One region of the Streptomyces sp. 8N114 genome, then DNA from elsewhere that is predicted to be linked to it. Evidence: riboswitches for the same ligand, from Rfam matches in the RefSeq annotation. Region 1 holds a riboswitch; the other holds the start of a gene.
What was found. Region 1 has a riboswitch for cobalamin ahead of ACTWQF_RS15855 (CbtB domain-containing protein). Riboswitches for the same ligand answer to the same signal wherever they lie in the genome.
Positions count from the first base shown of each region.

Region 2: it holds a riboswitch for cobalamin, as region 1 does, so the genes downstream of both, ACTWQF_RS02230 (ribonucleoside-diphosphate reductase subunit alpha) here and ACTWQF_RS15855 (CbtB domain-containing protein) in region 1, are expected to answer to the same signal.

Region 1 is NZ_JBQQBT010000006.1:210,746-213,922, forward strand. Features, by position in the region: gene ACTWQF_RS15850 (glycoside hydrolase family 6 protein) at 1-1,016, opposite strand, end outside; cobalamin riboswitch at 1,206-1,327, shown strand; gene ACTWQF_RS15855 (CbtB domain-containing protein) at 1,355-1,588, shown strand; gene ACTWQF_RS15860 (CbtA family protein) at 1,609-2,433, shown strand; gene ACTWQF_RS15865 (HAD-IIA family hydrolase) at 2,516-3,177, opposite strand, start outside.
Region 2 is NZ_JBQQBT010000001.1:498,911-502,087, reverse strand. Features, by position in the region: gene ACTWQF_RS02230 (ribonucleoside-diphosphate reductase subunit alpha) at 1-1,658, opposite strand, end outside; cobalamin riboswitch at 1,721-1,857, opposite strand; gene ACTWQF_RS02225 (GNAT family N-acetyltransferase) at 1,925-2,422, opposite strand; gene ACTWQF_RS02220 (YbdD/YjiX family protein) at 2,484-2,702, opposite strand; gene ACTWQF_RS02215 (carbon starvation CstA family protein) at 2,708-3,177, opposite strand, start outside.

The sequences.
Region 1 (3,177 bases):
CCCGGCGCGGGGCCACCTCGGCACTGGCCGTCCGACTCGCCCGGGCGCTTGATCCACAGGTAGGCGTCCACCGCCTTGTGCCCCGTCCTGGTGGTGGGCGCCTCGCCCAGCGCCCGCCCGGGCGGATTGCACCAGCTCTCCTTCCCGCCGCCGCGCAGCGGCCCCTTGCCGTTCCGGCTGGTGTCGACGACGAACGGCTTGTCGTCGACCATCGAGGACAGCCGCTTGCCGTAGGCGACGTTCGAAGCGGTGGTCTGGAAGTTGGAGACGTTCAGCGCGAACCCGTCGGCCTTACCGATCCCCGCGCGGTTGAGCGGTTCCACCAGTCCGCCGGGGTCGCGGACCCAGTCCGGGTTCCCGGCGTCCAGATAGACCTTCGTCCTGGGGAGCCGCTTGAGCCGGGTGACGGCGTCGTGGAGGAGCCCATAGCGCTCCTCGCGCAGCTGCGGCGCGGCGCAGTCGCCGGACACCGTGTGGGCCAGGGCGTCCGGCTCCACGATCACCGTGGCCGTCCGCTTCCCGATGCCCTCCGCGACGCCGTCCAGCCAACTGCGGTACGCCGCCCCGTCCTTCGCGCCGCCCTTGCTGTACTGCCCGCAGTCCCGGTGCGGCACGTTGTAGAGGACGAGCAGCGCACCGCGGTCCGCGGCGGCTGCGGCCTTGGTGACCCGGGCGGTGTGACCGCGGGGGTCCGCGGCGTCGATCCACTCGGCCACCGGCTGCCGGGCGATCTTCTTCAGCTGCGCGGCCCGCGCGGACTTGCCGTCCTTCGCGGCGGCGCCGGCCTGCCGCGCGGCGCTGCCCTCGGGGTTCACCCAGTACGGGGCGACGGACTTGGGGCGCTGTCGCACCGTCGGGTCCGCCTGGGCGCCGTCGTCCGAACCGCCGTCCGACGACGAGCAGCCGACCAGCAGCAGGGCCCCCGCCAGTGCACTTCCCGCGACGGCCCGCGCGCGGGCACCCAACGTGTGCGCCGTACGCGAGCATCGGGCGCCGTTTCTGGCGCTGCCGTACATCCACTCCCCCTCGGGTGTACTCCGGCCGCCGACCGGACCGCGACCGGCTGTCTGCCGGACCGCTGACGGGCCATGACGTCGCCCCATCGTGTCACAGGGCCCCCGCCGCGCGGCCGGGTTCCGCACCCGGTGTGACGGAGCCCTTATTGACAGTGCCATGGCAGGCTGGGAGTCTCCCGGACGGCACACTTCCATATTGAGGCGACAGAGTTCAGGAACCCGGTGCAACTCCGGGACGGTCCCGCCACTGTGTCCGCAGCCGCCCCCGACGGCTGCGGGAGTCAGGAACTGACCTGTCGCTTCTCCACCGATGGGGCGTGGAAACCCCAGGAGGAGGCATGCGGATGTCCCCGCACACCGTCGGCACGACCGTCGCACCCGAGAGCGCCGCCGCACACCCGGCGACCGTCAGGACCCGCGACTGGCTCATCGTCGCCGCCGCCGCGATCGTCGCACTGATCGCGCTGTACGCCGTCTTCGTCGACAACGGCAACCTCGTCTCCGCCACCGGCTCCTATCTGCACGAGTTCTCGCACGACGGCCGTCATCTGTTCGGCGCCCCCTGCCACTGACCGATCGGGGGTCGCTCGTCATGTCCGTATCAGCACAGCCAACTCCCTACCCCCTGCTGCCCCTTCTCGGCCGCGGCCTCGCGGCCGGCGGGGTCGCGGGGCTGGTCTCGGGACTGTTCTCGCTGCTGCTCGCCGAGCCCGTGATGGACCGGGCCATCCGGCTCGAGGAGAAACGCTCGGCGGCGGAAGCCGCCGCACACACGCACGCGGGCCACTCGGGGCACAGCCATGCCGCCGAGGCCGAGGAGCTCTTCAGCCGGGGCACCCAGCACTTCGGGCTGGTGGTCACCGCCGTGGTGGCGGGGCTCGCGATCGGGGTGTTCTTCACCCTGGCCTACGCCTTGGTGCACCGCTCGGCGGCCCGGAACGACGGCCGCGGCTGGCAGCGCGCCATGGGCCTGGCCGGTGCGGGGTTCCTCGCGCTGTCCCTGCTTCCGGCGCTGCGCTACCCGGCCAACCCGCCGGGTGTCGGTGACGGCGGCACCGTCGCCGAACGGCAGGGCCTGTGGGTGGCCGCGCTGGTCATCGGCGTACTGGGAATGGTGCTGGCACACCAGGTGCACCAACGGCTCGGACAGGCCGGGCACGGGCTTCCAGTGCGCCAGTTGGGGGCCGCGGCGGCCGTCGTCGCCACCCTGGCGGCGCTCTTCCTGCTGCCGGACAACCCGGACCAGGTCCCGGTGCCCGCCACCCTGTTGTGGGACTTCCGGGTGCTCTCACTGGGCGGGCACCTGGTCCTGTGGGCCGTGCTCGGCGCGGTGTTCGCGGCCCCGGCACTGCGGCGGCAGCCGTCCGCAGAGCGGGAGGGCCAGCCCGAGCCGGCGTCCGCTTCGGCGGTCTCCTGAGTCACATCTTCCGAGCCGGCAGCGGACCGAGTGTTCGGGCGGGAGCCGCGCCGCCGCCCCCGCCCGAGCACTCCACTCGCCCTCAGACCCGGTCGACGAGGTCCGCGATCGAGTCGACGACGCTGGAGGGGCGGTACGGGTAGCGCTCGACCTCGTCGGGCCTGGTCAGCCCGGTCAGCACCAGAAAGGTCTCAAGACCCGCCTCCATACCGGCCCGGACGTCGGTGTCCATCCGATCACCGATCATGGCGCTGGTCTCGGAGTGGGCGCCGATCGCGTTGAGCCCGGCGCGCATCATCAGCGGGTTGGGCTTGCCGACGAAGTAGGGGTGCTGCCCTGTGGCCTTGGTGATGAGGGCGGCGACCGAGCCGGTTGCGGGCAGCGCGCCCTCGGCCGAGGGGCCGGTCTCGTCAGGGTTGGTGGCGATGAAGCGGGCGCCGTCGTTGATGAGGCGGATGGCGCGGGTCAGCGCCTCGAAGCTGTAGGTGCGGGTCTCGCCGAGGACGACGTAGTCGGGGTCGGCGTCCGAGAGGACGTATCCGATGTCGTGCAGGGCCGTCGTCAGCCCGGCCTCCCCTATGACGTAGGCGGTGCCGCCGGGGCGCTGGTCGTCCAGGAACTGCGCGGTGGCCAGCGCGGAGGTCCAGATGTTCTCCGTCGGCACGTTCAGTCCGATACGGGAGAGCCGGGCGTGCAGGTCCCGAGGGGTGTACATGGAGTTGTTGGTGAGCACCAGGAACGGCC
Region 2 (3,177 bases), on a different contig from region 1:
ACGTCCTGCAGGCCCATCACCCCCAGGCCCACCGGCCGCCAGCGGGAGTTGGAGGCCGCGGCCTGCTCGGTCGGGTAGTAGTTGATGTCCACCACACGGTCCAGGAACGTCACCGCCGTACGGACGGTGGCGTCCAGCCGCTCCCAGTCCAGCTGTCCGTCCGCTCCGAGGTGCGCGGCCAGATTGACGGAGCCCAGATTGCAGACAGCGGTCTCGCCGTCGTCCGTGACCTCCAGGATCTCCGTGCACAGGTTCGAGGAGTGCACGATGCGGCCGGGGTCGGCGGTCTGGTTCGACGTGCGGTTGGAGGTGTCCTTGAACGTCATCCAGCCGTTGCCGGTCTGCGCGAGGGTGCGCATCATCGCGCCGTACAACTGCCGTGCGGGCAGCTGCTTGACGGCGCGTCCCTCGGTCTCGGCGCGGCGGTACGCGGCGTCGAACTCCTCGCCCCACAGGTCGACCAGCTCCGGTACCTCGGACGGGGAGAAGAGCGACCACTGCCCGTCCGCCTCGACGCGGCGCATGAACTCGTCGGGCACCCAGTGCGCCAGGTTGAGGTTGTGCGTACGGCGTGCGTCCTCGCCCGTGTTGTCGCGCAGCTCCAGGAACTCCTCGATGTCCGCGTGCCACGTCTCCAGGTAGACGCAGGCCGCACCCTTGCGCCGGCCGCCCTGGTTGACCGCCGCGACGGATGCGTCCAGCGTCCGCAGGAACGGCACGATGCCGTTCGAGTGGCCGTTCGTCCCCCGGATCAGCGCCCCACGGGAGCGGATCCGGGAGTACGAGAGACCGATGCCGCCCGCGTGCTTGGAGAGCCGTGCGATCTGCTGGTACCGCTCGTAGATCGAGTCCAGCTCGTCCCTCGGCGAATCCAGCAGATAGCAGGACGACATCTGCGGGTGGCGTGTGCCGGAGTTGAACAGGGTGGGGGAGGAAGGGAGGTAGGCGAGGGAGCTGGTGAGCCGGTAGAACGCGGCCACCTCTTCGAGCGCGTCGGACGACTGGTCCGCTGCCAGCCCGCAGGCGACGCGGAGCAGGAAGTGCTGCGGCGTCTCGACGGGGCGCCGGGTGGTCGGGTGCCGCAGCAGGTAGCGGGAGTGGACGGTACGCAGCCCGAAGTACTCGAACCGGTCGTCGGCGCCGCCGGTGACGGCTTCCTCCACCAGGGCTTCCAGCCGGTCGGCGTGCTCGCGTACGAACGCGTGGGTGCGGTCCGCGATCAGCCCCTGGGCGTAGCCCAGCGCCACCGACGCGGAGAACGAAGTGACGCCCTCCGCCGCCGCCTCGTCCCGGATCGCGCGGGTGAGCAGCCGTGCCGCCAGCCGGGAGTAGGACGGCTCCTCGCTGATCAGACCCGCCGCGGACTCGATGGCTAGGGCGCGCAACTCGGCGCCGTCCGCGCCCGGTTGCCGACCGCGGAGTGCCGCCGCCAGCACCGGTGCCGGGTCCGCGTCCGGGAGATCCGTCGTGAGCGCGTCGAGGGTTTCGCGGAGCGCGGTTGCCGGTGGGTCTTCGCGGGTGTCGTGCCCCGGGGAGGTGGAGCCGGTGGCGGGCCCGGTGGGGGCGGGTGCCGGAAGGGTGGGGGCGGTGGTGACGGTCACGCGGTGCTCTCCCTCGCTGCTGACTGTCCGTGGGCAGCACGGAGCGAGGGTGCGCATGCCGCGCCTCTTCAGGGCATGGCGCACTCCGCCCGCCGGTCCAACCCACGAGACCCGGACGTTCGTCGATGCCGCCGCCGGCAGGTACTCGGACTCGCGGGCACGCTTACGCATGCCCCCTCACCGTTGCGGGACAGTTCCGGACTCCCACCGGATTCCCCTGCGTTGGGGGCGACGGCCGTGTGCGAGCATACATGTTGTGCCCCGCGGAATTGGAACCCCCACATCTTGTGTCGTCCCCTCAGTTGGGTGGAGCCGCGGCACGGCTACAGCCGCAGGGCGTACGCCCACAGCACCAAGCCCTCCAACGGGCTCCAGTCGCGGTCGGGTGTGCGGACGAACCCGAGCCGCTCGTAGAGCCGGTGGGCCGGCTGCATGGAATGCAGGGTGGACAGCACCAGCCCCGTCAGACCAAGGGCCTGTGCCCTCGTCATGCACGCCCTCACCAGCGCCTCGCCGACCCCGCGCCCCCGTGCCGACTCCCGTACGCCGAGCATCCGGAACTCGCCCTCCCCCTCGCGCGCCAGCTCGGCGTAGGGGCCTCCCTCGCCGACGAAGGTGACGGTGCCCAGCAGTACGCCCTGGTGGTCCTCGGCGACGAGCAGCTCCGCGTGAGCCGCGCGGCCTGCCGCGTCGCGGAGGGTCTTCAGATACGGATCGGAGTCGCCGAACTCCAGCAGCCCGCCGTCAAGATACGCGCGGGCCACCAATTCGCCGGCCTCCGCGAACTCGTCGGGCCTGGCGGTTCTCACGGTGATGTCCATAACCGTCATGATGCGCCTGGCCACTGACAAGGCTCGCGGCGGCAAGGCACGGGCAGCGCACTCAGCAGCAGCGGAAGCCTTCGCGGGGGTCGCTCTCACGGGCGTCCGTGCGGCGGCGTTCGAACTCCCGCCGGCTGGGGATCTCCGCGTCCGGGCCCTGGTGCTGCCGTACGTGCGCCACGTACCGCTCGTACGCGCTCTCGTCGGTGAACTCGCGCACGTACCAGCGCAGCCAGCGCCCGGCCCGTACCACCGGGTTGGCCGGTTTCGCCGTACTCACCGAACTCACCGCGATTCGCCTCCCGCTTCGCTGCTCTGCTGCCCGGCGGCGACAAGTGCGGCCTCGTGCTCGGCCTTCTCGGCCTTCTCCTCCTTCGTGGCGATCAGCCCGGCGGGCTCGACCAGCTTCGACTTCTCGTAGGGCGCCTCGTGCATGCGGGTGCCCTCGGGGTTGCGTACGGCGCGTACGCAGGTGCGGGCGGCGTCCGCGAGGACGACGATGACGAGGATGGCGAAGAGCGCCGAAAGGACGCCGTCCACCGTCGAGTTGGTGACGATGGTGTGCATGTCGTCCATGCTCTTGGCGGGGGCGATGACCTTGCCCTGGTCGATGGCGTCCTGGTAATTGGCGCGCTGCTGGAAGAAGCCGACCCTGGGGTCGCTGGAGAAGACCTTCTGCCAGCTCGCCGTCAGCGTGACCACCGCGTCCCAGACCAGCGGTACGGCCGTGACCCAGGCCCACTTCAGCCGCCCGG